One region of the Streptomyces chrestomyceticus JCM 4735 genome, then DNA from elsewhere that is predicted to be linked to it. Evidence: riboswitches for the same ligand, from Rfam matches in the RefSeq annotation. Region 1 holds a riboswitch; each other region holds the start of a gene.
The links. Region 1 has a riboswitch for cobalamin ahead of EJG53_RS35980 (ABC transporter substrate-binding protein). Riboswitches for the same ligand answer to the same signal wherever they lie in the genome.
Positions count from the first base shown of each region.

Region 2: another riboswitch for cobalamin. It lies ahead of nicT (Nickel transporter NicT); the one in region 1 lies ahead of EJG53_RS35980 (ABC transporter substrate-binding protein).
Region 3: another riboswitch for cobalamin. It lies ahead of metE (5-methyltetrahydropteroyltriglutamate--homocysteine S-methyltransferase); the one in region 1 lies ahead of EJG53_RS35980 (ABC transporter substrate-binding protein).
Region 4: another riboswitch for cobalamin. It lies ahead of EJG53_RS09190 (CoA-acylating methylmalonate-semialdehyde dehydrogenase); the one in region 1 lies ahead of EJG53_RS35980 (ABC transporter substrate-binding protein).

Region 1 covers NZ_BHZC01000001.1:8,212,126-8,219,638, forward strand. Annotated here, with positions in the region: gene EJG53_RS35955 (helix-turn-helix domain-containing protein) at 132-551, shown strand; gene EJG53_RS35960 (VOC family protein) at 562-978, shown strand; gene EJG53_RS35965 (ferric reductase-like transmembrane domain-containing protein) at 1,184-2,176, shown strand; gene EJG53_RS35970 (ABC transporter ATP-binding protein) at 2,265-3,083, opposite strand; partial or broken gene EJG53_RS35975 (FecCD family ABC transporter permease) at 3,080-4,179, opposite strand; gene EJG53_RS35980 (ABC transporter substrate-binding protein) at 4,176-5,144, opposite strand; cobalamin riboswitch at 5,255-5,438, opposite strand; gene EJG53_RS35985 (class I SAM-dependent methyltransferase) at 5,534-6,283, opposite strand; gene EJG53_RS35990 (MFS transporter) at 6,252-7,513, opposite strand, start outside.
Region 2 covers NZ_BHZC01000001.1:6,600,114-6,607,626, reverse strand. Annotated here, with positions in the region: gene EJG53_RS28905 (ABC transporter ATP-binding protein) at 1-634, opposite strand, end outside; gene EJG53_RS28900 (FecCD family ABC transporter permease) at 736-1,935, opposite strand; gene EJG53_RS28895 (ABC transporter substrate-binding protein) at 1,935-3,104, opposite strand; cobalamin riboswitch at 3,243-3,455, shown strand; gene nicT (Nickel transporter NicT) at 3,487-4,656, shown strand; gene EJG53_RS28885 (VOC family protein) at 4,810-5,310, opposite strand; gene EJG53_RS28880 (DoxX family protein) at 5,382-5,945, opposite strand; gene EJG53_RS28875 (hypothetical protein) at 6,221-6,445, opposite strand; gene EJG53_RS28870 (hypothetical protein) at 6,680-7,513, opposite strand, start outside.
Region 3 covers NZ_BHZC01000001.1:8,670,488-8,678,000, reverse strand. Annotated here, with positions in the region: gene EJG53_RS37515 (GNAT family N-acetyltransferase) at 1-136, opposite strand, end outside; gene EJG53_RS37510 (SDR family oxidoreductase) at 340-1,089, opposite strand; gene EJG53_RS37505 (cupin domain-containing protein) at 1,136-1,564, opposite strand; cobalamin riboswitch at 1,944-2,177, shown strand; gene metE (5-methyltetrahydropteroyltriglutamate--homocysteine S-methyltransferase) at 2,344-4,662, shown strand; gene EJG53_RS37495 (hypothetical protein) at 4,829-5,383, shown strand; gene EJG53_RS37490 (hypothetical protein) at 5,810-6,196, opposite strand; gene nrfD (NrfD/PsrC family molybdoenzyme membrane anchor subunit) at 6,193-7,281, opposite strand; gene EJG53_RS37480 (4Fe-4S dicluster domain-containing protein) at 7,314-7,513, opposite strand, start outside.
Region 4 covers NZ_BHZC01000001.1:2,224,066-2,231,578, forward strand. Annotated here, with positions in the region: gene aceA (isocitrate lyase) at 34-1,317, opposite strand; gene EJG53_RS09185 (short-chain fatty acyl-CoA regulator family protein) at 1,652-3,061, shown strand; cobalamin riboswitch at 3,138-3,310, shown strand; gene EJG53_RS09190 (CoA-acylating methylmalonate-semialdehyde dehydrogenase) at 3,516-5,015, shown strand; gene EJG53_RS09195 (acyl-CoA dehydrogenase family protein) at 5,021-6,232, shown strand; gene EJG53_RS09200 (enoyl-CoA hydratase/isomerase family protein) at 6,229-7,299, shown strand; gene mmsB (3-hydroxyisobutyrate dehydrogenase) at 7,296-7,513, shown strand, end outside.

The sequences.
Region 1 (7,513 bases):
CGGACGGGGGAACCGCGGGGCTTCGTTCGACAAGTGTACATGTGTTCAGGTGTTATGTCTCTTCTGCCTACCTCGGCGCTCCCGAGGACATCGGCCCTGCTGCCCACCCCCCACCATGGGATGATGGCCCCGTGACCTTGGAGGATCTCGTCCGGCTCCGCCGGGCCCGTGACCTGATGGACCGCGAGTACGCGAAGCCGCTCGACGTCCCCGCGCTGGCCCGCACCGCGCTCATGTCGGCGGGCCACTTCTCCCGCAGCTTCCGCGCCGCCTTCGGAGAGACGCCGTACAGCTACCTGATGACGCGCCGCATCGAGCGGGCCAAGGCGCTGCTGCGGCGGGGCGACCTGTCGGTGACGGAGGTCTGCTTCGAGGTCGGCTGTACCTCGCTGGGGTCGTTCAGCTCGCGGTTCACCGAGCTGGTGGGCGAGAGCCCGAGCGCGTACCGGGCCCGCAGCCACGACGAGGGCGCCGCCATCCCCGCCTGCTACGCCAAGATCTACACGCGACCGGTCAGGAATGGAGAAGCGCGGCCCGCTCCCCGCCCGTAGCGTTGTCCGCATGGATATCAGCCTTTCCACCTGCTTCATCGCCGTCGACGACCACGACAAGGCGCTCGCCTTCTACCGGGACGTGCTCGGCCTGGAAGTACGCAACGACGTCAGCTTCGAGGGGATGCGCTGGGTGACCGTCGGCGCCCCGTCGCAGCCCGACGTGAACATCGTTCTCGAACCGCCCCTCGCGGACCCGAACGCCTCGCCCGCCGACCGCGAGGCCCTGACGGAACTCCTGGCCAAGGGCCTGCTGCGGGCCGTCATCTTCACGACCGACGACTGCGACGCCACCTTCGAGCGCATCCGCGCCGCGGGCGGCGAGGTGCTCCAGGAGCCGGTCGACCAGCCGTACGGCGTCCGCGACTGCGCCTTCCGCGACCCGTCCGGCAACATGCTGCGCTTCAACCAGGCCCGCAAGCAGTGAGCGCGGCGCACGACGCCTGAGGACAGCCGGGCCGCTTCCCCGTCCATCCACAGGGGAAGCGGCCCGGCCTGCGTATGGCAAGGGCGGCAGCGACGGCCGGATGACGCCTGCTCTGGCCGGATAGCTCCTCAACAACGCCCGCCTCTCCAGCCACACTTGTACGGTACGTACAACGCGTTGGTGACCGCTGTCCGAAGGGCCCCTGATGCACTCCGAAACAACAGGCCACGGCAGTACGCCGGCACCGTCGCCGGCGCCGGTCCGGGACAGACACCCCGCCGGCCGGGTCCCGCTGCGCGCCGACCTCAAGGCGGCCCTTCCCGACGCCGGTGCCGCGGTGGTGGTCACCGTCGCGGTGTTCGTCTTCCTGTACCTGCGCATGCGGTCCGGCGCGTCCGCGACCGTCGCGGTCATGCCCTTCATGAACGACCCCGGCACCTACTGGATGTACCTGCTCAGCCAGGCGTTCGGCTGGTCGGGGCTGCTCTGGTCGTGGGGGACGGTCATGCTCGGGCTGCTGCTGTCCGGCCCCCGGCCCGGCCGGCTGCCGGTCTCCCGGGCCGTGCTGGAGCGCTGGCACCGCACCACGAGCCTGACGACGATGGCGCTGATGTTCGCGCACGCCCTGATGTTCGGCGCCGAACTGGTGCGCGACGCGGGCGGGACGGCCTGGCTGGCGCGCCTGTGGTCGGCGTTCGCCGACACGTTCGTGCCGGGCTGGTACGACTCGGGGACCGGCAAGCTGGCCATCCCCATCGGCCAGGGCGCCCTGTATCTCGCCGTCCCGCTGGGGCTGCTCTTCTACGTACGGCACCGTATCGGCGCGAACGCCTGGCGCCGGCTGCACCGTTTCGTCATCGTCGTGTACGTGCTGAGTGTCTGGCACACGCTGCTGTACGGGACCAACGTCTGGTACGACGAGTGGCCGCGTACCGTCCTGTGGCTGCTGCAACTGCCCGTCGCGGTGCTCCTCCTGCTCCGGCTGCTGCGTCCCGCGCGGCGGGCCGAGCGCCTGGGGGCGCCCGGACGGCAGGGGGAGGCCGCGCCGCTGCGCTGGACGGCCCGGGCCGCGGGCCGGGCCGCTGCCGCCGCCGTGATCGTCGGACTGCTGGCCGTGGTTCTCTCCGGCCACGACGGCGGGCGGCCCCGGCCGGACGAACCGCCCGCGACCGCCCCGGCCGGTCAGGAACCCGAGTGACCTGCGACTGGTCCAGCCCCTCAAGAACCTGAGTGACCTGTGACCGCCCCGGCCCCCACCAGCAACCGGAGCGACACCGCCCCGCCCCTCAAAAACCTGACTGACCCGGCACCGCGACAGCCGGCCGGTCACGCTCCCCAGGCAGGAACGACACCTGCGGCGCCCCCGTACGCGGGCTGACGGTGACCTCGGCCGTCACGCCGTACACCTCGGCCAGCAGCTCCTCGGTCAGCACCTCGGCGGGCGGCCCTGACGCCGTGACCTGCCCCTTGCACAGGACGTACAGGCGGTCGCAGTAGTACGCGGCGAGGTTGAGGTCGTGCAGCGCCACCAGAACTGTGGTCGGCAGCCTGCGCAGGATGCCGAGCACCGTCAACTGGTGCTTGACGTCCAGGTGGTTGGTCGGCTCGTCGAGGACCAGCAGGGCGGGCCGCTGGGCCAGCGCGCGGGCGATGAGTACCCGCTGGCGCTCGCCGCCGGAGAGCCGGTCGAAGGACCGGTCCGCCAGCCCGGCCGCGTCCACCGACTCCAGGGCCCACGCCACCAGCGAGGCGTCCTCGGCGCTGTCGCCGTCGAGCAGCCGTTTGTGCGGAGTGCGCCCCATCGCGACGACCTCGCGCACGGTCAGGTCGAAGTCGGCGGCCGACTCCTGCACCACGGCGGCCACCGTACGGGCCAGCCGCCGTACCGGCAGCGACCAGGCGTCCGTGCCGTCCACCCGGACCTGTCCCGCGTCGGGCCGCAGCACCCGGTAGACGGCGCGCAGCAGGCTGGACTTGCCGCTGCCGTTGGGCCCGACCAGGCCGACCACCTCACCGGGCCGGGCGGTCAGGGAGACGTCGCGCACCAGGCGGTGCGCCCCGGCGGTGAGGGTGAGACCGTCGACGGTCAGTTCGGTCGCGCTCATGCCACTCCTCGGTGCACGGTACGGCGGGCGTCCCGGCGCATCAGCCACAGGAAGAACGGTCCGCCGCACAGCGCGGTCAGCACCCCGACGGGATCTCCATGGGCGCGGCGACGGTACGCGCCGCGATGTCGGCCCAGATCAGGAACACCGCGCCGGCCAGTGCGGCGGCGGGCAGCACCCGGCGGTGGTCACCGCCCACGAACAGGCGCACCACGTGCGGCAGCATCAGGCCCACGAAGCCGATCGGCCCGGCCGCGGCGACCAGGACGCCGGTGACGAGCGAGAGCAGGACGAACATCCGGGCCCGGAACCGGGCCACGTCCAGCCCCATCGTCGTGGCGGCCTCCTCACCCGCCAGCAGCAGGTTCAGCGACCGGGCCTGGACCAGCAGGACGGCGATGCCCAGCAGCAGCGCCAGGCCCGGCAGCCACAGCGTGCTCCACTGCACCCCGCCGAGGCCCCCGAGGGTCCAGGCGAGCACCGCCCGGGCCTCGTTGCCCCGGTCGGAGGTCAGCAGCAGGATGTCCATCACCGCCGTGAGGACCGCCGCCATCGCCACTCCCGACAGCACCAGCCGTACGGAGGTGATGCGCCCGCCGGTACGGGCCGTCGTGTAGACGAGCAGCAGCGTCAGCAGCGCGCCGGCGAAGGCGGCGGCCGACAGCGACACCGGACCGAACAGGGTCACCCCGAAGACGATCACCAGGACGGCGCCCAGGGACGCACCCGAGGAGACGCCCAGCAGATACGGCTCCGCCAGCGGGTTGCGGACCAGTGCCTGCATGGCCGTACCGATCACCGCGAGCCCCGCGCCGGTCACCGCGCCGAGCGCCACCCGCGGCGCCCGTACGTCCAGCACGATGGTCTCGCGCGCCCGGGACCACCCCGGGTCCGGCAGGTCGGCGCCCAGCGCGTGGGTCACGATGCCCCACACCTCACCGGGCGGCACGTGCACCGACCCGATCGCCATCCCCGCCGTGGCGGAGACCAGCAGCAGCACGCCCAGCACGACGAGGGTGACGGCGAAGGACCGGCGGCGCGGCGGCGTCCCGGGCCGGTGCTCGGGGACGGCCGCCGTCCCGGCGGCGGCGGTCACCGGAACCGCTCGGGGTGCAGGGCGCGGGCCAGCTCCTCCACCGCGTACGGCGGCCGCACCCCCACCAGGGTCGCGGTCAGCGGCAGTACGACGAACCGTTTGTTCTTCACCGCGGGCACGTCGGCGAGCGCGGGCTGCGACAGCAGGAACTGCTTCTTCTGCTCGACGCTCCCGGCCCCCGCGTAGTCGTAGATCGCGATGACCTCGGGCTTCCGCTCGACGACCTGCTCCCAGGACGCGTCTCCGAAGACCTTGTCCAGGTCCGCGAACACGTTCCGGCCGCCCGCGCGCTGGATGATCTCGGTGCCGAGACTCTTGCCGCCGGCGGTGAAGGCCGCCTTGTCGCCGCTGTCGTACACGAAGACCGGTACGGCGGGGGCGCCCTTGACCGCCTCGGTGGTCCGGTCCACCCGCGCCTTGAGGCCGGCGGCCAGCTCGGCGGCCCGGTCCCGTACGCCGAAGATGCTGCCGACCGTGCGGACCTCGTCGTACGTGTCCTGCATGGACACCTGCTTCTTCCCGCAGTACTCGCGGTTGAGGTAGGTGTTGATCCCGGCGTCGGCGAACGCCTTGCGCGAGCGGCCCTCGTTCTCGGCGAACGCGCTGGCGTACCCGCCGTAGACGAGGTCCGGGCCGGCTTCCAGCACGGTCTCGAAGGACGGTTCCTTCTTCGCCAGTTGGGGCAGCGCCTCGTAGTCCTTGCGCAGGTGCGGCAGGACGGCCGAGTCGGGGAAGGCGGTGCCGATCATCCGGTCCTTGAGGCCCAGCGCCAGCATCAGCTCGGCGGGGTGCTGGTGGATGGTGAGCACCCGGGAGGGCGGCTTCCGGTAGGTGGTGCGGATGCCGCAGTTGTCGATGGTGACCGGGAAGCCTTTCGCCGCGGTGGCCGCGGGCTCCGCGTCACCCGCGGTGTCCCGCGCCGTGCCGCAGCCGCCCAGCAGTACGGCGGACAGGGCCAGGGCCACCGCCGGTGCCGCGGCGCGCCGGAACCGGCGCCGCCGGGCGGCGGGGGGAGAAAAGGGGGACGGGTCGTGCCGTCGTACACGTAAAGCCTCCTGCGGAGTCCGCGCTCCTCGGAACGGGCCCGCGACAGGCCAGTGTTCTGACTCCCGGATCGACGTTCCCCCGGCCGCCCCGCGCCGCGCGCGGTGGCCCGAACTGCCTGATGAAAGGTCACTCCCCGGTCACAGTGGCGGGACCGCGCCGGACTCGCACCGGCTTCCTGTCTCCCGTCGCGGTGATGACCAGGTGATATTACGGTCGGCCGGACCGTGGGCAAAGGGCGCGCGTACGGTTCCGCGCGCCGTCCGCGGTGTACGGGCGCCGGGCCCCGCCGTGCGGCCCGGCGCCCCGGTCACGCCGCGCGGACCGCCCGGAGCACCAGCCGCTCGGCGTCCTGGTCGTACGGGCGGCCGTCGAAGCCCCCGAAGACCTCGATCTCCTGGAAGCCCGCCTCCCCGGCCATCCGCCGCAACTCCACGGCGCTGTAGACGAACCAGACCAGGCTCGTCCGCGTCACCCGGTCGCCCCGTACGAGCACCCAGTCGCTGCGCAGCCGTGCCCAGTCGTCCAGCACCGTGTCGGTCTGCACCAGCAGGTCGTCGCCGCGCTGTACGACCTTCGGCGGTGTGACCCTACGGGCCAGCAGTTCCTTTCCGGCCATGTCCAGCAGCAGGGTCCCGCCGGGTGCCAGGCAGTCGTGCATCGTGCGCAGCACCCGGGCGTTGTCGGCGGGGTCCTCGAAATAGCCGAACGAGGTGAACATGTTGAGGACCACGTCGAAGGCCCCGGGCTCGGAGAACTCCCGCATGTCGGCCTGGACGTAGCGGGCGGTGACTCCGGCGTCGGCGGCCCGCTTCCTGGCCCGGTCCAGCATCGCCGGGCTGCGGTCGACCCCCGTCACACCGAAGCCCCGGCGGGCGAGCGGAACGGTGAACACCCCTGGACCGCAGCACAGGTCCAGCACCCGGGCCCCGGCCGGGAAGGACAGCAGGGGAGAGGTGTCGAGCAGCTCCTCGGCCTGGGTGTAGCGGCTGTCGGAGAAGAGGAAGTCGTAGAACTCGGTCCAGAAGTCATCGTCCTGGAATCCGCCCGTGTGCGTCATCGGGTACCGGTGTTCCTTCCATGAGGTCCGTGAGGGGGGTGGCGGGGGTGAGGTCGTCAGGGGCGGCGGGAGCGGTGCCCTGCCCGCGCCGCAGGGCGAGCAGGAGCGGCGGCAGCAGGACGCACTGGGCCGCGGCGAACAGCCAGAACCAGCCGGCGTGCCCGGCGCGTTCGCCGAAGCCGTAGAGCTGTCCGCCCAGCACGCCGCTGGCGCAGGCGCCCAGACCCGCGGCGAGCCGCTGCTGTCCGAAAACCACGGCGTCCGAGCGGGGGCTGCGGCGCAGGGCCTCCAGGTCGTTCTTGAGGAAGAGCACGATGTCGCCGAGCGTGATGAGGACACCGCCCGCCAGCAGGGCGGTTCGCGTACCGGCCGCCAGGACCGCCATCCCGGCGGCCAGTCCCGCGAACCCGACCGCCAGGGCGACGGGATAGCGCATCCGCCGGATGGCGCCCGACGCGAGCGGCTGGACGACGATGACCAGGAGGAAGCAGGTCAGCAGCACCAGGCTGTAGAACTCGCTGGAGGCGCGCTCGACGGCGTACACGGCGAGGTAGTGCTGGAAGTGGAAGTAGAGGTAGAACGCCAGGCCGTTGGCGACGAAGGGGAGGACGGCGATACCGGTGAGCAGGCCCTGGCCGGCCGCCGGCGCGCTGCCGGACCGTTCCTTCTCCGGCCCCACCGCCGGCAGCCGCGCATGCCCCACGGCCACCACGGCGAACAGCGCCGTCACGACGAGGAACAGCGGGGCAGGAGACGACAGTACGAACGGGCCCGCGACGAGCGGGCCCACGGCCATCCCCGCGTTGAGCGCCGCGTTGCCCGCGGACAGGAACGCGGGACGACGCTCCTCGGCCACACCGTGCACCAGGTACGCCTTGTTGGCCGGCAGGTACAGCGCGGCGCCGCAGCAGGTCAGGATCAGCGCCGCCACCGCCACCGGCGGCCACCGCAGCGCCGCCAGGAACGCCGCGAAGCCCGCCGTACGGATCACCAGCGCCCACAGCATCGTGCGCCGCAGCCCCACCCGGTCGGCGAGCGCCCCGCCGAGCACCCCTCCCGAGAACTGCACGAGGGACGCGGCGGCCAGCACCACACCGACCGCCCCGAGCCCCATGCCCAGCCGCTCGTGAAGGAAGACCGACATGAACGGCAGGACCATGAAACTGCCGAGCGGGATGAGGAAGGAGCTGAGCAGCAGGAAGCGCAGCGGCCCGGTGAGGCTGGACAGCG
Region 2 (7,513 bases), 1.6 Mb from region 1:
TCCCTTCCGACAGCACATGGAGCCGGTCGCAGACCGAGGCCGCCGCGTTCAGGTCGTGCAGGGAGACGAGCGTCGTACAGGCCCGGCCGCGCAGCAGGTTCAGCAGCTCGACCTGGTGCCGTACGTCCAGGTGGTTCGTCGGTTCGTCCAGGACGAGGACGTCCGGCGCCTGGGCGAAGGCACGGGCGAGCAGGGCCCGTTGCCGCTCCCCGCCGGAGAGCGCCGAGAACCGCCGCCCGCCGTACTCCGCCAGCCCCACGTCGGCCAGGGCACGGGCCACCGTCTCCCGGTCGGCGCGGTCGTCGCCCGCGAACGCCCGCTTGTACGGGGTGCGGCCCATCGCCACCACCTCGTGGACGGTGAGTTCGAAGTCGCCGCCGCGTTCCTGGGGCAGGGCGGCGATGTGCCGGGCGGTGCGCGCCGGTGGCATGGTCCGAATGTCCTCCCCGGCGAGCAGCACCCGGCCCGCTTCGGGGTTCAGGTGCCGGTAGACCGTACGCAGCACCGTGGACTTGCCACTGCCGTTCGGGCCGACCACGCCCGCGATCTCGCCGGGCGCGGCCATCAGCCGCACCCCGGCCACCACGCACCGGCCGGCGTACGATACCCGCAGATCCTCGATGTCGATCCGCATGCCGTGGCCCGTGACGGCTTCCGTACGTACCCCTCCACCGGCCATGCCGACGCGCCTCCCCGCCCTCATGCTCCCGCTCCCTACCCCGGCTCCGATCCTGCTCACGCTCCCGCCCCCGCTCCGGCTCCCAGCCGCCGGTCCAGCACATACAGCAGCACCGGCGCGCCGATCACCGCCGTGACCACGCCCACCGGCAGTTCCTGGCCGTCCATGGCGGTACGGCACACGATGTCCACCACGACCAGCAGGAGCGCCCCGGTCAGCGCGGCCAGCGGCAGCAGCCTGCGGTGGTCGCCCCCGACGATCAGCCGGCACAGGTGCGGCACCATCAGCCCCACGAAGGCGACCGCCCCGGACACCGACACCAGGACGCCGGTGAGCAGGCTGGTCACCACGAACAGCGTCCGGCGCAGCCGTACGACGTCCACGCCGACGCTCGCCGCCGTCTCGTCCCCCATCGTCAGCGCGTTCAGCGCACGGGCCCGCGCCTGGAGGAGCAGCAGTCCGGCCGGTACGGTGACGGCCGGCAGCAGGAGCGTGCCCCAAGTGGCCCCACCCAGGCTGCCCATCAGCCAGAACAGCACGCCGCGCGTCTGCTGTTCGTCCCCGGCCTGGAGTACGAGGTAGCTGGTGAACCCGGCCAGGAACTGCCCGATGCCGACCCCGGCCAGCACCAGCCGCAGCGGCGCGAAGCCACCGCCCCGGCGAGCCAGCGTCCACACCAGCGCGAACGAGGCGAGCGCCCCGGCGAAGGCGGCCAGCGACAGCCCCACCCCTCCGCCCAGCTCGAACACCCCGCCCGCCCCCGCCACGGTGCCCGCGCCCAGCACGATCGCGGCCACCGCGCCCAGCGAAGCGCCGTTCGAGATGCCCAGCAGGTACGGGTCCGCCAGCGGATTGCGCACCAGCGCCTGGGTGGCCGTACCGACGAGCCCGAGACCCGCGCCGACCAGCGCGGCGAGCAGCGCCCTCGGGACGCGAAGCTGCCAGACGATCAGATCGTCCGTACCCGGCCGGGGCGGCTCGCCCCCCAGCCGCCGGAACACCACCGACCACACCTCGGCCGGGGCGATGTCGGTAGCACCGAGTGCGACGGCCGCGGTCAGCGCGGCGAGCAGGGCGACCAGCAGCCCGAGGGCGAGCCAGCGGGTACGGGCCTGGCCGGCTGCCCGTCCTTCAGCTCCTCCGGCCCGCCCGGCGGCCTGCTCAGGAGGCTGCTCGACGGCCTGCTTAGGGGCCTGCTCGACGGCCTGCTCGGGAGCCTGCTCGACGGCCTCTTGCCTCTCACCCGGCGATGCCATCAGTGGCCCGCCCGGGACCCGGTCCCTGCCGCTGCCCCTGCCCCTGCCCCTGCCCCTGCCCCTGCCAGCCGATCCGGGTAGAGCGTCGCCGCGATCCGCCGCACCGTATCGGCATTGCCCACCCCGGCGATGGTCGTCTGCTCCGAGCCGATGCGCAGGAACTTCCCTTCCCGCACCGCGCGCAGTCCCGCCGTGGCCGGGAATTCCCTGAGGAACTTCGCGGCCTCGTCGAATGCCTTCTCGGTGGCCGCGGCACTTCCCCGGTTCCGTACGCCGAGCTGGATCCAGTCCGGGTTCTTCGCCACCACGTCCTCCCACGACACCGGCCGGAAATCGCTCGCGCAGTCCGCGAAGACGTTCTGTGCCCCGGCCTCGGTCAGCACCGCGTTAGCCACCTGCCGGTTGCAGACCGCGACGGGCTGTTTCGTCCCCGCGTCGAAGTCGAAGAAGAAATACGACGGCCGCTGCGCCGCGGGCACGTCAGCGAGGGCCGTACGTACCGAAGAAACCTTCTTCTCCATCTCCGCCACCAGGTGCACCGCACGTCGCGAGGTGCCCGTGAGCTGCCCGAGCCGCCGGATGTCGCCTTCCACCGCGGACAGGTCCTGCTGCGGCACCTTCTTGCGCGGCGCACAGGCCGTAGAAGCCAGATAGACGTGCTTGATGCCCGCCGCGGCGAATTCCTCCTCGGTCGGACCGGCCGCCGCACCCCCCATGGCGCCCATGGAAGCGAACGTGTCGATATAGACATCAGCACCGGAACCGAGCAGCTTCTCCTTCGGAATCACCGTCTTCCCCAGCACCGGGACGCGCTGCGCCCGGGCATCGAGTTCGGGCGGCAACGCGCCCTTCCCCGGCGGGAATCCGGTACCGAAGACCCGGTCGCCCGCCCCCAGCCGGAGCAGCATTTCCAGGCTCGCCGCATTGCTCGTGACAATCTTCCGCGGTGCCTCGGAAAACGTCGTCCGCCGCCCGTCGCAATCGGTGACCGTGACGGGATAGCCTCCCGCTCCGCCACTCTGACCGTCCGCGGCCCCCGCCGCCGTACGCCCGTCGGCACCGCCGCAACCGCTGACCAGCGCGGCCACCGCCAGCACCCCCGCCACCGCCGCCACCGACCGGCCGCACCGCGCCGGCCGGCTCCCGGCCACCGGCTCCACCAGATCCATCCGAGGACGCATACGTCCGCTCTCCCTGCCTCTCGACCGCCCGACGGCCCGCACCTGCGGGCCCGGGACCAGGTAGTCGAGCGGACGGCGCCCCGGGTTCCCGCCGTATTGGTCCGATGACCACAGCGCGGCCGGGCGTTAGAGTGTCCGGGCCGTGGTGTCGGGAAGACCGGTGAAGACCGTCAGGTCCAGACCGGAGCGGCCCTCGCCACTGTGATCGGGAAGTTCCCGCCCCGTTCCGTACGCGCCCCGCGCCCGTACGGAGCCACTGGCCGCAGCCCGCGACCGGGAAGGCAGGGGCGGGCGCGCACACCCGTCAGCCAGGAGACCGGCCACGGCATCTCACGAACTGATCCACGAGGTGCTGGAGCGTGACCACCGGATGCCCCTGTCCACCAATTCCCCTTCCTCTTCTCCTTCCCCCTCCCCCTCACCGTCCCCACCTGCCACTTCCACCCCCCTGCCACTGCCCGGATTCCGCTGGCGGCGGCAGGACACCGTACGGACCGCGGGGCTGATGGCAGTCATAGCCGCCCTGCACGTCGTCGCCTTCGGCGTGCTCTTCCTGCTGGTCGTGCCGCACCACTACACCGTGGGCTCGCAGGTCTTCGGGGTCGGCCTCGGCGTCACCGCGTACACCCTCGGCATGCGGCACGCCTTCGACGCCGACCACATCGCCGCCATCGACAACACCACCCGCAAGCTGATGGCCGACGGCAAGCGCCCGGTCTCGGTGGGCTTCTGGTTCGCGCTCGGGCACTCCAGCGTGGTCGTCGCCATGGCGGCACTGGTCGCCGGCGGCGCACAACTGGCCGGCACCCTGCTCGACGACGGATCGAGCACCCACCAGGTGCTCGGCACCGTGGGCACCACGGTCTCCGGCAGCTTCCTCTACCTCATCGCCGCGCTCAACCTCGTCGCGCTGGCGGGCATCTGGCGGGTGTTCCGGGCGATGCGGGAGGGCCGGTACGACGAGTCGGAGCTGGAGCAGCACCTCGACTCCCGCGGCTTCATGAACCGCGTACTGGGCCGCTTCACCCGCTCCATCACCCGCCCCGGCCAGATGTACCCGCTCGGCCTGCTCTTCGGCCTCGGCTTCGACACCGCGACCGAGGTGACGCTGATGGTGATGGCGGGCAGCGGCGCGGCGGCCGGCCTGCCCTGGTACGCGATCCTGGTGCTGCCGCTGCTGTTCGCGGCGGGGATGAGTTTGTTCGACACGCTGGACGGTACGTTCATGAACTTCGCGTACCAGTGGGCGTTCTCGAACCCGGTGCGCAAGGTCTACTACAACCTCACGATCACCGGTCTGTCGATCGCCGTGGCGTTCTTCATCGGGACCATCGAACTGGTCACCGTGCTGCACGAGAAGCTCAACCTGACGGACGGCGTGACCGGCTGGATCTCGTCGATCGACCTGGACAACGTCGGCTTCATCATCGTCGGCCTGTTCGTGGCGGTCTGGGCGGCGGCGCTGGCGTACTGGCGGCTGGCCGGTGTGGAGAAGCGCTGGTCGGCACGGGCGACGGAGGCGGCCCGAGAGCCCGCCTGACCACTGCCTGAGGCACCTGAACCCGGCGCCACGGCCTCCGCGACGGGAGGCCGTGGCGCCGGGTTCAGGTAGTGGCAGACCCGCCCGCCCTCAAACCGAGGCCATGGCCCGTCCCGCCCTGCCCTCAGACCAAAGTGGTGTCCCGCCCCGCCCTCAGGTCGCCGACCCGGCCGCCGCCCCCGTCTTCAGATCGCGGCCCCAGCGCTCCAGCTCGGCTTCGAGGTCGAGCGGGCGCAGCCGGTCCGGCTCGTCCGGTCCCGGCCACTCCGTACGGGGCACCCGCCACATGACCTCGAACTCGTTGCCGTCCGGGTCCTTGGCGTACAGCGACTTGGACACCAGGTGGTCGGTGGCGCCGACCAGCGCGCCCCGCTCGGCCAAGTCCCTCGCCGTGTCCGCCAGCTCCCCGAGGGTGCCGACCTCCCAGGCCAGGTGGTAGAGCCCCACCCGGCCGTGTTCGGGTCCCGGCGCCCCGGCGCCGACCGCGAACAGCCCGAGATCGTGATCGTTGGCGGTCCCCTCGGCACTGAGGAACGCGGCCCTCCCCGGTATCTCGGTGTCCACCCGGAACCCCAGCGCCTCCGTGTAGAAGGCCACGGCGCGCGCCACGTCCCGTACGTAGAGCACCGCGTGATTCAGCCGCCGCACTGCCACGTCAATCCCTCACCTTCCGCTTCTCTCCACACACACCACTTCACCCGGCTCCCTACGATTCCGCCGGGAGGTCAGTCGCGCACCAGCAGCATCACGAACGCGACGATCACGCCGAACAAGAGGGCAGCCACCCCGTAAGCAAGCCGGTGGTTACGCAGGACCGGAAGCAGCCGGTCGACCGCGTACCGGCCGGGGCCGGTCAGCGCCAGGGCTCCGGCGCCCGCCGTGAGCAGCAGCTCGTACTCGACGCCCTCGGGCGCGAAGAAGCCTCCGCCCCACTTCACCGCCAGCGCGTTCACCATCGTCCCGACGACCGCCGCGCCCGCCAGCGGCGTCAGCAGCCCGAGGACCAGCCCGAGACCGCCCAGCGTCTCGCTGAGCCCGGCCACCACGGCCATGGCCTTGCCGGCCGGGTAACCGCTGCCCGCGAAGAACTGTCCGGTTCCGTCCAGCCCCGGCCCGCCGAACCAGCCGAACAGCTTCTGCGCACCGTGCGCGGCCATGATCAGCCCGACCGCGAGCCGCAGCACCAGCAGGCCGATGTCGTACGCGTGCGGGGTCGCGGCATGCCGGTCGTCGACACCGCTGCCGTAGTCACGGAGGGGGCTGCGAAGAGGGCTGAGGGGGGAGGACATACGAACGCTCATTTCTGTCTGGTCTGTCCGGGCCGCGGGTCCTGCAACAGAACCGGTGCCGCCCGCCCAAGAAGTACTTGAAACTTCAAGTCACACCCCGACGATACACATCACTTGAAACTCGAACAACAACCCCGCACCCCACACCATCACCCTTCGGCCACCACCCCCCACAGCGCGTAACCACAAAACCTACCCACAACGCCCCAACCAAACGCCGCATCCACCCTCACCCTCACCCCCACCCACAACCCCACTCGCCCCACCACCACTCCTCACCCCACAACCGCCCACACGTCCTTGTCCCCACCGCGCCACTCGACGAGCCCCGGAGCATCCAGATCAATGTCCTCGGCATCCGGCGCCAGCCCGGCCTGCCGCAGAAACTCGGCAACATCCCCACGCCCGTGCGCCAGCCCGACAATCTGCCCGTGAACGGTGACCCGCCGCCCACCGGACGAGGAGGGCGGGTGAACAATCACCGGCGGATGCTCAGCCATACATTCAGCCTGCACCGGGACCGACCACCACGCATGTCGACCACATCCCGCGCAGCGCCATTCAAAAGGCGCCCTCAACCAACCAGTAACCGACCGACCAGCCCCGTTGACGCCAACCCGGAACGCCGAAGACCCCCGTCAAGATCGACGGGGGGTCTTCGCGCTGGTGGGCACAACAGGATTTGAACCTGTGACATCTGCTTTGTAAGAGCCGGTGTAACGAACGCTTGTCGATCACCTGACCTGCGGCTGAGCCTCCCGAGCGGGGCTCCTGATGATCGTTTGGGAGATATTTGGGAGATCATCTATGGATGGGCGCCGCTTCACCAGATCCACCCGGCCCCACAGGGTCCGCCACCCCAGGTTACGCATCGCCCGCCAGAAAATCTCTTCCAGCCCGTCCAGCCGCTCCTGCCGCATCGCGGGCGTCGGGTGCTGGTACACCGCTTTGATTCCCGGCCGCTTGTGGCCGGCCTGCTCGAAGGCCAGGGCGGGCTTCACCCCGATCTGTTCCTGCAGAGTGTCATGGGTGTGCCGCGTGGCCCGCATCGTCATCCCCGGTTTGATCGGGGCCCATGCCTCCCGCGCGGCATGCCCCTTGCTCTTCGGCAGCGCGGTCCGCCCGTCGGCCGCAGGCCGCAGGATGCTGCGCCCGAAGTTGCTGCGCCTCCACAGCTTCCCGTTGGGCGTGCAGAAGACGTACGGCCACTTCCAGTCGTCGAGGTGGTAGCGCAGCAGCATCGCGAGGAAGGGCGGCACATCCACGTCCCGGGCCCGCCCGTCGTTCTTCGGCGGCTCCAGCTGGTGCACCAGTCCGGTACGCCGGCCGTCCTCGTCCCGGCCGACATACTCGGCCAGTTCCCCGACCTCTTCGTCCACCCGGATGACCGGGCAGGTGAAGACTCCGCCGTCATACGGCTGCTGCCTCTGCAGCAGGGTGTTGTCCCGGTGCAGAGCGGCACTCTCACCCCAGCCCAGGCCGGTGAACGCCGTCGTCAGCACATGCAGGCCGTTGACAGGGCCGAGCCGGTCGGCGACCTGCAGCACCGCTTCCGGTTCCACCCACTG
Region 3 (7,513 bases), 460 kb from region 1:
GCTGGAGGAACAACCGGGGCAGCAGCAGGGAGAGTTCCCTTGACTGTTCCGGGGTGCGTGAGTCGCCCCACCAGCGCTGGACGCACTCCACGAGTGTGGTGTGGTCGGTCGTACGGGCCCGGCGTACGTCTTGCATGTCCTGCCTTTCGGGGGGGGACGGAGATGGGTGGGTGAGTGAGTTGAGGGTACTGCGGGGGAGGGGGTGTTGGTGGTTTGGGTTCGGTCACCAACGGGAGTCAGCGGGGGGCCCACCGGGCCGGTTGAAGGCGCCGCTCCGTACGAGAGTTGGGGACTGCTGGAGGTACCCCTGTCGATGACTGTCTCCCGCCCGCGCCGCCTTCAAGAAGAAGTACGCAACCAGTCGTCGAACCGGATGGTGGCCAGCCGGGCGCTGCCCTCGTCCGGTACGAGGCTGCGCTCTGTCAGCTCGGAGCCGAAGTAGCGGGCATGCGCGTCGGGGACGACCGTGCGGGGGTCGTGCCAGGCGTGCAGGGCTCGGGTGATGAGTTCGTCGAAGCGGAAGACTTCGGGGCCGGCCACTTCGGTGGTGGCCTTCTGCGGGGATTCCACGGCGGCCTTGGTCACCGCTTCGGCTACGTCCTCGGCAGCCATGGGCTGGAAGAGCACGGGTGGTACGCGTACGGTCTCACCGTCCGTGGCAGTGTCGGCGATGCCTTTGACGAACTCGAAGAACTGGGTCGCCCGGAGGATCGAGTAGGGAACCGGCCCCTGTTTGATCAGCCGCTCCTGGGCCGCCTTCGCCCGGAAGTAGCCATTGTCGGGCAGGCCGTCGATGCCGACGATCGACAGCGCCAGATGGTGCGTGACGCCCGCCTTCGCCTCGGCGGCCAGCAGGTTGCGGGTGGAGGTGGTGAAGAATTCCAGGACCGCCGACTCCTCGAAGGTGGGCGAGTTGGCCACGTCCACGACCACCTGGGCTCCGGCCAGCACGGTGTCGAGGCCCTCGCCGGTGAGGGTGTTGACGCCCGTACTGGGCGCGGCGGGCACGGCCTCGTGACCGCGCTCGGTGAGTTTGCCGACCACTTTGCCCCCGATGAGGCCGGTGCCTCCGATGACCACGATCTTCACTTCGTGAACTCCTCGCGCTGTGGGCGCCCGCTGGGGCGGAGAGGCGTCAGGACTGCCGGGGTGCGCGCAGGTGGGCGCGCTGTTTGAGTTCTTCGTCGTCGACCAGGACCAACATCGGCTGCCCCGGCTCGCAGAGCATGGTGACGACGAAGCGCAGGCGCGTGTCGGTGCGGGCGTTGCCGTCCTGGTAGTGGATGACGTCGCCGCCGGGCTCCCAGAACGCTTCCCCGGCGCGGACGATCCGCTCCGGCTCGCCTTCCAACTCGAAGCGCATCTCGCCCTCCACCACGTAGCCGAAGGCCGGACCGGGGTGGCGGTGCGGCGGGGCGCCCTGGTCGCCGGGCGGATACTCGATCTGGACGGTCGACACGTGCGCGCTCTCCGGGATCGCGGGCGGGGCGACCTCTTGCAGCACGGTGAGCGCGGTCTTCCATGCCTCCGAGTGCGGGTGCTGGTGCTCGTGGGTGCCGGGCATGCCGGGTCCTCCTTCTTCGGCTCCGGAGCCAGGGCCGGTTGGGACGGCAGTGCCGCCCCGGCGTGCGATGCCGGTGTCCGTACCCGTGCTTCCTGCTTCCGACGTACAGCACCAGAGCTCGGCGGACGGCCCGCCGATGCACGGCCCAACCGAGAGATGTTCCATTGTTCAGACCCCCGGCATGCCCGGTGAGCACCGATCCAGACACATCCGGGGCACCGTACGCATCCGGGAGGCGTACGCATCCAGGGCACCGTACGGAACCTCAACCTCGGCCCCGCCGCACCCGCCCGTTCCCACCCCTGCCCACCCCTCCCCCGTGTCTCACCTCACATACCACCATGTGAACAGGGGTGTCGGCACCAGGCGCAGCCGATCTACGCTGTCCGGTGCAACTGGTTCGCCCTGCCCGCCAGGCAGGCGCGTCGTAAGAGGGAACCCGGTGGGAATCCGGGACTGCCCCGCAGCGGTGAGCGGGAACGACCGCCGTCATACGCACTGGATCCGGGCCGCGGATCCGGGAAGCGACGGCCAGTAGGTGCCCGCCGGACGACGTGACGTTCCGGCAGGCGTGCCCGCGAGTCCGAAGACCTGCCCGTTGCCCGCGCGCGTCCGTACGTGCGCGGACCTTCCGGTGACCTTCGAGGGCGGGTCGGCGTGTCATGGCAGGCGGGCACGGGTGTCGTCGGACGCTCCGTGGCTCGCCCGGCGCGTCATTCCTTCGCGTTCTCGTCCGGTCACCGGGCTCGGAGAAGATCACGCTCGCGAAGGAGAGTTCCGTGACAGCGAAGCCCGCAGCCGCGGCAGCACGGGCCACCGTGTACGGCTACCCCCGCCAGGGACAGCACCGGGAACTGAAGAAGGCCGTCGAGGGGTACTGGAAGGGCCGCGTCACCGCGGACGCCCTCCGGGAGACCGCGCGCGACCTGCGCCGCTCCAACTGGCAGCAGTTGGCCGACGCCGGCATCCACGAGGTGCCGACCGGTGACTTCTCGTACTACGACCATGTGCTGGACACCAGCGTCATGGTCGGAGCCGTCCCGGAACGGCACCGCGCCGCCGTCGACGCCGACGCCCTGGACGGCTACTTCGCCATGGCGCGCGGCACGCAGGACGTGGCGCCGCTGGAGATGACCAAGTGGTTCGACACGAACTACCACTACCTGGTTCCCGAGTTGGGTCCCGACACGGTCTTCGCCACCGACTCCGCCAAACAGGTAGGCGAGGTGCGGGAGGCGCTCGCGCTCGGCCACACGCCGCGCCCGGTCCTCGTCGGCCCGGTCACCTACCTCCTGCTGGCCAAGCCGGCCCCCGGTGTCGCCGCCGACTTCGACCCGCTGACCCTGCTCGACCGGCTCCTGCCCGTCTACGCGGAAGTGCTGGCGGACCTGCGTGCGGCCGGCGCCGAGTGGGCACAGCTCGACGAGCCCGCCCTGGTGCAGGACCACACCCCGGCCGACCTCAACGCCACCGAGCGCGCCTACCGCGTCCTCGGCGCGCTCACCGACCGTCCGAAGCTGCTGGTCGCCTCGTACTTCGACCAGCTCGGCGAAGCGCTGCCGGTGCTCGCCAAGGCGCCTGTCGACGGTCTCGCACTGGACTTCACCGAGGCCGCGGCGGGCAACCTGGACGCGCTCGCCGCCGTCGGCGGGCTGCCCGGCAAGCGGCTGGTCGCCGGTGTCGTCAACGGCCGCAACATCTGGATCAACGACTACGAGAAGTCGCTGGCCACGCTCGGTACGCTGTTGGGCCTGGCCGGCCGGGTCGACGTGGCCGCCTCCTGCTCCCTGCTGCACGTACCGCTGGACGCCACCGCCGAGCGGGACATCGACCCGCAGGTCCTGCGCTGGCTGGCGTTCGCCCGGCAGAAGACCGCCGAGATCGCCACGCTCGCCCGCGGCCTCGCGCACGGCACCCACGCGATCGCCGCCGAACTGGCCGCCAACCGCGCGGACCTGGCGTCCCGCGCCGGTTCCGCGATCACCCACGACCCCGCCGTACGGGCCCGTACCGCCGCCGTCACCGACGCCGACGGCCGCCGCTCCGCGCCGTACGGGGAACGGACCGCCGCCCAGCGGGCCCACCTCGGCCTGCCGCTGCTCCCGACGACCACCATCGGTTCCTTCCCGCAGACCGCCGAACTGCGCACCGCGCGCGCCGACCTGCGGGCGGGGCGCCTCGACACCGCCGGGTACGAGGAGCGCATCGCGAACGAGATCCGTGAGGTGCTCGCCTTCCAGGAGGAGGCGGGCATCGACGTCCTCGTGCACGGCGAGCCCGAACGCAACGACATGGTCCAGTACTTCGCCGAGCAACTGACGGGGTACCTCGCCACGCAGCACGGCTGGGTCCAGTCGTACGGCACGCGGTACGTCCGTCCGCCGGTCCTCGCGGGCGACATCTCGCGGCCCGAGCCGATGACGGTGCGGTGGACGCGGTACGCGCAGTCGCTCACCGACCGTCCGGTCAAGGGCATGCTGACCGGCCCGGTCACCATGCTCGCCTGGTCGTTCGTCCGGGACGACCAGCCGCTCGGCGACACCGCCCGGCAGGTGGCGCTGGCCCTGCGCGACGAGGTGGGCGACCTGGAGGCGGCCGGCACCTCGGTCATCCAGGTCGACGAACCGGCGCTGCGCGAGACGCTGCCGCTGCGCGCCGCCGGCCGTCCCGCGTACCTCGCCTGGGCCACCGAGGCGTTCCGGCTCACCACCAGTGGTGTGCGGGACCGGACACAGATCCATACCCACATGTGCTACGCCGAATTCGGTGACATCGTGCAGGCCATCGACGATCTCGACGCCGACGTGATCAGCCTGGAGGCCGCGCGCTCGCACATGCAGGTGGCCCGTGAACTGGCCGAACACGGTTATCCGCGGGAGGCCGGGCCGGGCGTGTACGACATCCACTCGCCCCGCGTGCCGAGCGCCGAGGAGGCGGCGAGCCTGCTGCGCAAGGGCCTCGGCGCCATCCCGGCCGAGCGGCTGTGGGTCAACCCCGACTGCGGTCTGAAGACCCGGGGCTGGCCCGAGACGCGGGCTTCGCTGAAGAACCTGGTCACGGCGGCGCGGACGGTGCGCGGGGAGTTGCCGGTGTCGTGATCCGGTGAACCCGGTGACGGCCGGGAGGTGCGTCCGCGCGCCTTCCCGGCCGTTTTTCCCGCCGATTTCCGGGGGCTTCCAAGGCGCGCACGACTCCGGCCGACAGCGCCTGACCGCCGAGGACCGTAAACTGCTCCTCTTCACGCGACTTGCCGAGGAACAGCAATTGACCCCGTATTCCCTGGCGTTCTACATGGACGTCGTCACCACCGGCACCGTGCTCGGCCTGCGGTACACGGATTCTCCCGAACGCGTCGCCGAGGTGCTCGGGCCGGACTTCGGCGAGAACAGATTCGGTGAGCAGAGCCTGGGATATTCCTATGCCCTGCCCGAATTCTTCTGGGATCGCGATTCCGTCGGCTCCCCCTGGGCGGGACACCACTTCACCTTGCAAGTGCACAGGCTGGCCCACCGCAAGCACAAGGTCGTCGACGAGGCGATACGGGCCCGGTACGGGCGCTTTGCTCCCAGGCTGCGGTTCGAGAAGCTGCGGCGTCTGCTGGAGCGGCGCGGTGTTCCGCTGCTGGAGATTCCGGAGGATCCGGCGAACGCGCCGTACTACCGGACGTTCTGGCAGCCGGATTCCCAGGTCGCCGTCTCCGTCATCGGCTGCCACGGCGAATACAGCACGCCGGACAACCTGCGGGTCGGCGATGTCTACACCATCCAGGCACCGCTGACCGCCGACGCGGTGGCGTGGCGGAGGGAGCGGGCCGCGTAGACGGCTTGCTTGGCAGTCTTCGCAAGGGCTGGCGGGAAGATTGGCAGAAGTTGGCATCCGTCCACGCTTGATGGCATTCAGTGCCACTGCCAGAGTCTCCGTACGTGACGTTCGCACCCTTCACACGAACACGAACGACACCCCGCACGCTGATCCGGGAGACGCCCATGCCCACCACCGAACCGGCCCGCCCCGCCCAGGTGCTCGGCATACCGGGCCCCGGCCGCCGAAGCCCGTGCGCTCCTCGAACGTACGACGCTGACGCGCGAACCGCCGGCGTCCTTCACCGCCGACGCGTATGCGGAGCACCTGGTACGGGGCGCACAGACGCCGGGGTGAGGGCCCCGGTCGCCCGTGGGCGGGCGCGGAGCAGAACTGAGGCTGCTCCGCACCCGCCCGCGGCACACATACTTCGCCGGAAGAGGGTCAGCTCTGCCCCGTACTCTCCAGGACGATCTGGAGCTCGACCTCCTGGTCGCCCGACACCGTGCCTTCCGTACGGACGGAGAACGCGCGCGTCAGCACGTCCCGCAGCCGGTCCACCGCCAAGTGGCTGCCCTGGAGGTCGGCGGTGACGGCGGCGGACAGGTCCGCGTTCGGCCGGACGTCGCCGCGGACTTCCGAGGTCTCGAAGGTCTCGGTCCAGACGACCGGGTGACCGGGCCGGTGCGGCTGGTCGTGCGCGGTGTCGCCGTCGGCGCGGTCGGAGTCGAAGCAACTGCGCAGCGTGCTGAACACGGCCTCGGCGTCGGCCGAGGACTGAGCACTGAGCACGACCTGGGCCGGCTCGTCGGTGTGGGGTGTGCGGGTCATGTGGGCTGTGTCCTCTCCGCGCTGTGCGTCGGTGTGGTGCGGCGGGCTTCCTTGGCCGCCCGTTGGGGTACGACGGTGTACTTCGGGTCCTCGGCGGAGGCGATACCGGCCGCGAAGACCCCGAAGCGGGTGCACGCGGAACCGGCGAGCAGGGCCAGCCCGCCCGCGGCGGCCAGCGTGCGGGACCGGCCTCCGAAGGCGGCGCCGACGGCGGCTCCGGCCGCGGTGAGGGTCCGCGCCGTGCGGAGCAGTGTGCCGGCCCGCCCCTGGTGCCAGGTCTCCGCGACCATGCCGAGACGCCGCTCGACGGCCTTGGTGACCGCTTCGTCGGCGACCGCGGCCAGTACCGCGGCGCACCGGGCGGGCCCTGTCTCCCGTACGGGACCGACGACGAGGGCCATCCCGGAGGCGGCGGCCGTCGCCGATGCCGCGAACAGGTACGGGAGTTCGCGGTGCGCGCCGTGCCACGCGGGGACGGCGGTGTCCGCCGCGAGGACCGCGGTGTAGGTGGCGACGGCCGGTCCGAGGAGCGCCGCGGTACCGGTCGCCAGGGCGCCCGCCCGGGGCAGCTTCCCGGTGACCGCCGAGGCGGCCGCGGCGCCCGCGGCGGGCCCGTACGCGGCCAGCAGCCAGGAGCCGACGCTCATCGGAGAGGTCGGCTTGACCACCCGGAGCATGTTCGCGAACCGGCCGGGCCTGCCGAGGTCGTTGACGAGTGCGGCGGTGGACAGGGAGACCCCCACCAGGGAGGAGACCTTCATCGCGGTGGCGGTGGTGGTACGGCCGGTCGCGTGGGCTCCGGCGGCCAGTACCGATCCGGCGCCGGCCAGACCGCCGAGGAAGAAGTACCCGGCGATGTCCCGGGCGCGCCAGGCCGGAGCCTTGATGACCGGCCGGCCGTAGTACGACTGGAAGTCGGCCGGAGGCGCCATGAGCTGCTCACCGCGCCCGCCACGACCACGCTTGCCGCCCTTGCGCCGCCCTCTCCCGTCGGCGCCCGGCCCGCCACGCAGCATCTCCGGCGCGGCGGCACGGCCCGGCAGCCCGCCCTCGGAGCCCTCGCGCGTGACATCGGAGCCGTTCATCGCTTCCTCTTCCGTCTTCGCTCCCTCTTCCCTCATCGCCGTCCCTTCCGTCCGGTGGCTCCGGCGGCACGGCCGAACTGCTTCAGCGCGGGCCCGGCGAAAGCCAGCGCGATACCGCCCGCCAGCGAGAGCGCCGCGGCGCCCGCGTGTTTCCACATGGCGGGCAGGTCGCGGGTGGTGACGACGGGGTCCGGCGGCAGTCCGTAGACCTCGGGTTCGTCGAGGAGCAGGA
Region 4 (7,513 bases), 6.0 Mb from region 1:
CCGCGAGCCCCCCGCCTTCCGGGCAGCGCGTGATCAGTGGAACTGCTCCTCTTCCGTCGAGCCGCGCAGCGCGGTCGTCTCGGAGGCCGGGTTGACGGCGCCGGCGACCAGGTCGAAGTAGCCGGTGCCGACCTCGCGCTGGTGCTTGACGGCGGTGAAGCCGTGCTGCTGGGCGGCGAACTCGCGCTCCTGGAGGTCGACGTAGGCGGTCATACCGTGTTCGGCGTAGCCGCGGGCGAGGTCGAACATGCCGTGGTTGAGGGAGTGGAAGCCGGCCAGGGTGATGAACTGGAAGCGGTAGTCCATCGCGCCCAGCTCGCGCTGGAACTTGGCGATCTGGTCGTCGTCCAGCGCCGCCTTCCAGTTGAAGGACGGCGAGCAGTTGTAGGCCAGCAACTGGTCGGGGTACCGCGCGTGGACGGCCTCGGCGAACTCGCGGGCCTGGGCCAGGTCGGGTGTGCCGGTCTCCATCCACAGCAGGTCCGCGTACGGGGCGTACGCCAGGCCGCGGGCGATGGCGGGGGCCATGCCGTTCTCGACCCGGTAGAAGCCCTCGGCGGTGCGCTCGCCGGTGCAGAAGCGGGCGTCGTTCTCGTCGACGTCGCTGGTCAGCAGGTTGGCGGCGAGGGCGTCGGTACGGGCGACGACCACCGTCGGCACGTCGGCGATGTCGGCGGCGAGGCGGGCCGCGCCCAGGGTACGGATGTGCTGCGAGGTGGGCACCAGGACCTTGCCGCCGAGGTGGCCGCACTTCTTCTCCGAGGCGAGCTGGTCCTCGTAGTGGATGCCGGCCGCGCCCGCCTCGATCATCGCCTTGGTCAGCTCGAAGGCGTTGAGCGGGCCGCCGAACCCGGCCTCGGCGTCGGCGACGATCGGCACCAGCCAGTCCGTCGTGTCCCCGGCCGCCTCGGCGGTGGCGATCTGGTCGGCGCGCAGCAGCGCGTTGTTGATGCGGCGCACCACCTGCGGCACCGAGTTGACCGGGTAGAGGCTCTGGTCGGGGTAGGTGTGGCCGGCCTGGTTGGCGTCGGCGGCGACCTGCCAGCCCGAGAGGTAGACCGCCTGAAGTCCGGCCTTGACCTGCTGCACGGCCTGGCCGCCGGTCAGCGCGCCGAGGGCATGGATGTAGTCCTGCTCGTGCAGTTGCCGCCACAGGCGCTCGGCGCCGCGGCGGGCCAGGGTGTGCTCCTCACGGACGCTGCCGGACAGCCGCAGCACGTCGGCGGCGCTGTGGGTACGGGTGGTGCCCTGCCACCGCGGGTCGGTCGCCCACCGCCGGGCCAGTTCCTCGGCCGTCTCGGTACCTGCCTGTGCCATGACCATCTCCCGGATGTTCGCTCGGACCGCTGTTCTGGGGTGGACTGTTGTGGTGGACTACTGGTGAAGGGTGCGAATTCCCGGGCACTGAGTGCACCGAGTGCCGTACCAGTGCCCCGGACTGCTGAAGTGCGGCCCGCCGGAGGTCCCGGTGGCGGGGTGAGCAATGCTGCCGGGGGCCGCACTGCCGACTCTGACAGTGGCACTTGGTGCCAGCAACGGTGGACCGCCGCCAAGTTCTGCCAATCTTGTGGCGCACTTTTGCCAAGGTTGCAAAGGTTTGCGACTGCCGTACGGCGACTAGGGTGAGCGCGGCGGCGACGGAGGGGGCACCGTGAGCAAGATCTACGCCGGGGCGCGGCTGCGCCGGCTGCGGGAGGAGCGCGGCTTCAGCCAGGCGGCGCTGGCCCGCGTCCTGGCCATCTCGCCCAGCTACCTGAACCAGATGGAGCACGACTCACGGCCGCTGACCGTGCCCGTACTGCTGCGGCTGACCGAGACCTTCGGGGTGGACCCCGGCTTCTTCTCCGCGCGCGACACCAGCCGGATGCTGGCCGACCTGCGCGAGGCGCTCGCCGACGAGCTGGCCGCCGGCCGGGTCTCCCCCACCGACCTGTCCGAACTGGCCTCCCGGCAGCCCGCGGTGGCGTCGGTGCTGCTCGGCCTCGGGCAGCGCAACCAGGCGCTTACCGAGCGCCTGGCGGAGGTGGCGGAGGGCCGGGACGGCAACGGCAGCGACCCGGCCGCGCCGCTCTCCCCGCACGAGGAGATCCGCGAGTTCTTCTACCGGCGGCAGAACTATCTGCACGAGGCCGACACCACCGCCGAGGCACTCGCCGCCGAGCTGGGTATCCGCCCCGGTGAGGTGGGACGCGCCCTGACCGCCCGGCTCACCGAAAGGCACGGCGTACACCTCGTGGACACACCCGACGGTCCGCTGCACCACTACGATCCGTCCTCCCGGGTGCTGCGCCTGTCGGCGGGGCTGCGGCCCGGGCAGCGCGCCTTCCGCATGGCGACCCAACTGGCGCTGCTGGAGGCCGGGGAGGAGCTGTCGCGGCCCGCCTCCGAGGACTTCGAGGAGGGCACGACGGCCTGGTCGCTGGCGAGGATCGGGGTCGCCAACTACTTCGCGGCGGCGCTGGTGCTGCCGTACGGCCCGTTCCACGCCGCGGCCGAGGAGCTGCGGTACGACATCGAGCGGCTGACCGACCGGTTCGGCCTCGGGTACGAGACGGTGTGCCACCGGCTGAGCACCCTGCAACGGCCGCGCCGGCGCGGGGTCCCGTTCTCCTTCGTCCGCGTCGACCGGGCCGGCAACATGTCCAAGCGGCAGTCCGCCACCGGCTTCCACTTCTCGCGGGCGGGCGGCACCTGCCCGCTGTGGAACGTCTACGAGGCGTTCACCGCGCCCAGCCGTATCCACGTCCAGATCGCCGCCATGCCGGACGGCCGCCGCTACCTGTGGACGGCCCGCACCGTCACCCGGCACCGCGGCGGCTGGGGCGACCCGGGCAAGACCTTCGCCATCGGCCTCGGCTGCGAGATCCGGCACGCGTCCCGGCTGGTCTACTCCGACGGCCTCGACCTGGACAACGCCGGGGCCGCCACCCCCATCGGCATGGGCTGCCGGGTCTGCGAACGCCTGGAGTGCCCGCAGCGCGCCGTGCCGCCCCTCGGCCGCGCGCTGGTCATCGACGAGAACAGCAGCACGTTCGTGCCGTATCCGGTGCGGGAGGACTGACGGGCCCACCCACGCGCCCCGGAGCACCCTGCGGATCACCGATCCCCCTGGACTTACTAGGACGTCCAACTATATGTTCGTGACGTAGGCCCGCGGTGCAGGGAAGCCGGTGCGAATCCGGCGTGGTCCCGCCACTGTGACCGGGGAGTGCGACGTCGGGCAACACGCCACTGACGCGGGTGCGTCGGGAAGGCGGGCGGCGCACGGAGATCCGGAAGCCAGGATACCGGCCGCGGGTGTTGTTCCGTGTTGTCCACGAGGATGGAGCAGACACGCATGGCACCGGTGCGTACCCCCAGCCCAGGTGATCCGGCCCGGCCCGCGGCACCGCCCGCGCGCTGACGGTTCCACGCCTTTCGCGTCCCACGGCCCCGCCACGGACCGCGCGCCATCCGCGCGGCCCGCGGGCCCGGCCGTGCCATCCCCGGATCACACCTGACGAGAGCAGGCCCCCATGGTCCGAGAACTGACCCATTTCATCGGCGGCAAGCACGTACCGGGAACATCGGGTGCTTACGGCGACGTGTACGACCCCAACACCGGCACCGTGCAGGCCCGGGTGCCGCTCGCGGACCCGGGCGAGACGGCGGCCGCCGTCGCCGACGCCGCGGCCGCCCAGCCCGAGTGGGGCGAGTGGAACCCGCAGCGGCGCGCCCGCGTCCTGCTGAACTTCCTGCGCCTGGTGGAGGGCGAGCGGGACGCGCTGGCCCGGCTGCTGTCCAGCGAGCACGGCAAGACGGTCGCGGACGCGCACGGCGACCTCCAGCGCGGCCTGGAGGTGGTGGAGTTCGCGGCCGGCATCCCGCACCTGCTCAAGGGCGAGTTCACCGACAACGCCGGGACCGGCATCGACGTGCACTCGCTGCGCCGTCCCATCGGCGTGGTGGCCGGGATCACCCCGTTCAACTTCCCCGCGATGATCCCGCTGTGGAAGATCGCGCCGGCCGTCGCCTGCGGCAACGCGTTCATCCTCAAGCCGTCCGAGCGGGCGCCTTCGGTGCCGCTGCGGCTGGCCGAGCTGTTCCTGGAGGCGGGGCTGCCGCCGGGCGTCCTCAACGTCGTGCACGGCGGCAAGGAGTCGGTGGACACGCTGCTGGAGGACCCGCGGGTCGAGGCGCTCGGCTTCGTCGGGTCGACCCCGATCGCCGCCCACATCTACGCGACCGCCGCCGCGCACGGCAAGCGCGCCCAGTGCTTCGGCGGCGCCAAGAACCACCTGATCGTGATGCCGGACGCCGACCTCGACCAGGTGGTGGACGCGCTGGTCGGCGCCGGGTACGGGTCGGCGGGCGAGCGCTGCATGGCGGTCTCGGTCGCCGTGCCGGTGGGCGAGGAGACCGCCGACGCGCTGGTGGCGCGGCTCAAGGAGCGGGTCGGCACGCTGCGCATCGGCCGCTCCGACGACCCGCACGCCGACTTCGGGCCGCTGGTGAGCCGGGACGCGCTGGACCGGGTCCGTGCCTACGTGGACCTCGGCGTCACCGAGGGCGCCGAACTGGTCGTCGACGGGCGGGACTTCACCCTCCCCGGCCACGAGGACGGCTTCTTCGCGGGCGCGTCGCTCTTCGACCGGGTCACCCCGGACATGCGGATCTACCAGGAGGAGATCTTCGGCCCGGTCCTGTCGGTGGTACGGGCCGCGGACTACGAGGAGGCGCTGCGGCTGCCCACGGAGCACCCGTACGGCAACGGCGTGGCCATCTTCACCCGCGACGGCGACACCGCGCGGGACTTCAGCCGCCGGGTGAACACCGGCATGATCGGCGTGAACGTGCCGATCCCGGTGCCGGTCGCGTACCACACCTTCGGCGGCTGGAAGCGGTCCGGCTTCGGCGACCTCAACCAGCACGGCCCGGACGCGATCCGCTTCTACACCCGCACCAAGACCGTCACCTCGCGCTGGCCCTCCGGGGTCAAGGAGGGCGCGAGCTTCACCCTCCCGACGATGGGCTGAGAGCGATGAGCGTCATGACCACCGCCACCCCGGCCGCCGCGCTGACCTCGCTCACCGCCGACCAGCTCGCCATCGTCGAGACGACGCTGGACTTCGCGCAGGAGCACATCGCGCCGCACGCCGTGGCCTGGGACCAGGACAAGCACTTCCCCGTGGACGTGCTCCGCAAGGCCGCCGGGCTCGGGCTCGGCGGGATCTACGTACGGGAGGAGCACGGCGGGTCCGCGCTGAGCCGCGCGGACGGCGTGCTGGTCTTCGAAGTACTGGCCACCGCATGCCCGTCCATCGCGGGCTATCTCTCCATCCACAACATGGTCGCCTGGATGATCGACCGGTACGGGAACGAAGCGCAGCGCGCCCGTTGGCTGCCCGGCCTGTGCTCGATGGCCGACCTGGGCAGCTACTGCCTGACCGAGCCGGGCGCCGGGTCGGACGCGGCGGCGCTGCGCACCCGCGCGGTGCGCGACGGCGACGACTACGTGCTGACCGGCGTGAAGCAGTTCATCTCCGGCGCCGGAACCTCGCAGGTGTACGTGGTGATGGCCCGTACCGGCGAGGACGGGCCCGGCGGCATCTCGGCGTTCCTGGTCGAGCGGGACGATCCGGGGCTGTCGTTCGGCGCCAACGAGAAGAAGATGGGCTGGAACGCGCAGCCCACCCGGCAGGTGCTCCTCGACGAGGTGCGTGTCCCCGCCGACCGGCTGCTGGGTGCCGAGGGCGACGGCTTCCGTATCGCGATGAGCGGGCTGAACGGCGGCCGCCTCGGCATCGCCGCCTGCTCCCTCGGCGGCGGGCAGAGCGCGCTGCACGCGGCGCAGGCGTACCTCGCGGACCGGGAGGCGTTCGGGGGCCGGCTGCTGGAGGCGCAGGCGCTGCAGTTCCGGCTCGCCGACATGGCGACCGAGCTGGCCGCCGCCCGCGCGCTGGTGCGGCAGGCGGCCGAGGCGCTGGACCGGGCCGACCCGCAGGCGCCGCAGCTCTGCGCGATGGCCAAGCGGTTCGCCACCGACACGGGCTACTCCGTCGCCGACCGTGCGCTGCAACTGCACGGGGGCTATGGCTACCTGAGTGAGTACGGCATCGAGAAGATCGTCCGCGATCTTCGGGTGCACCAGATCCTGGAAGGGACGAACGAGATCATGCGCGTGATCGTGGCCCGCGGGCTGACCGGGGCGAAGACCGGCGGCACCCGCGCCGGGGCGGGGGCCGCCCGATGACCGACGACTCCGTACTGCTGCGGACCGAGGGCCGCACGGCGTACCTCACCCTCAACCGGCCCAAGGCGCTCAACGCCCTCGACCACGCCATGGTGCGCCGGATCGCCGCGGCCCTGGACGCATGGGAGCACGACCCGGCGGTCGGCACCGTGGTGATCACGGGTGCCGGTGAGCGCGGGCTGTGCGCGGGCGGCGACATCCGCGCCATCCACGAGGACGCGCGCTCCGGCGGCGGCGCCGCGTCCGCCGCGTTCTGGCGCGACGAGTACCGACTCAACGCCCGTATCGCCCGCTTCCCCAAGCCGTACGTCGCCGTCATGGACGGCATCGTGATGGGCGGCGGCGTCGGCGTCTCGGCGCACGGCAGCGTACGGATCGTCACCGAGCGCTCCAAGGTCGCCATGCCGGAGACCGGCATCGGCTTCGTACCGGACGTCGGCGGCACCTATCTGCTGGCGCTCGCGCCCGGGGAACTGGGCACGCACCTGGCGCTCACCGGGGCGCCGGTGGGGGCCGGGGACGCGCTGCTGTGCGGGCTCGCCGACCACTTCGTCCCGTCGGACCGGGTGCCGGAACTCCTGACGGACCTCGCCGCCGACGCGGTGCCCGAGGTACTGCCCCGGTACGTACAGGAAGCGCCCGAGGGCGAACTGGCGGCCCACCGCGAGTGGATCGACCCCTGCTACGCGGCCGGCACCGTCGAGGAGATCGTGGACCGGCTGCTCGGCAGCGGCGTCCCGGAGGCCAAGGAGGCCGCCGAGACGATCCTCGCCAAGTCCCCCACCTCGCTGAAGGTCACCCTGGCCGCCCTGCGCCGGGCCCGCGACCTGGGGCCGCTGGAGCGGGTCCTGGACCAGGAGTACCGCGTCTCGTGCGCGGCGCTGACCGCGCCGGACCTGGTCGAGGGCATCCGCGCGCAGGTGATCGACAAGGACCGCCGGCCGCGCTGGTCCCCCGCCACCCTCACCGAGGTCACGGACCAGGACGTGGCCCGGTTCTTCGCCCCGCTCGGCGCCCGCGAACTGGGACTCGCCGACGGCGCCGCCCCACAGGAGGTGCCGTGGTGAGCACGGAGACACCGCACAGGAACAGCGGACCCACCGCCGTCGGATTCATCGGCCTCGGCAACATGGGCGGTCCGATGGCCGCCAACCTGGTCAAGGCCGGTCACCGGGTGACCGGTTTCGACCTCGTACCGGAAGCACTGGCGACCGCCGCCGACGTCGGCGTCACACCGGCCGCCTCGGCGACCGCCGCCGTGACGGACGCGGACGTGGTGAT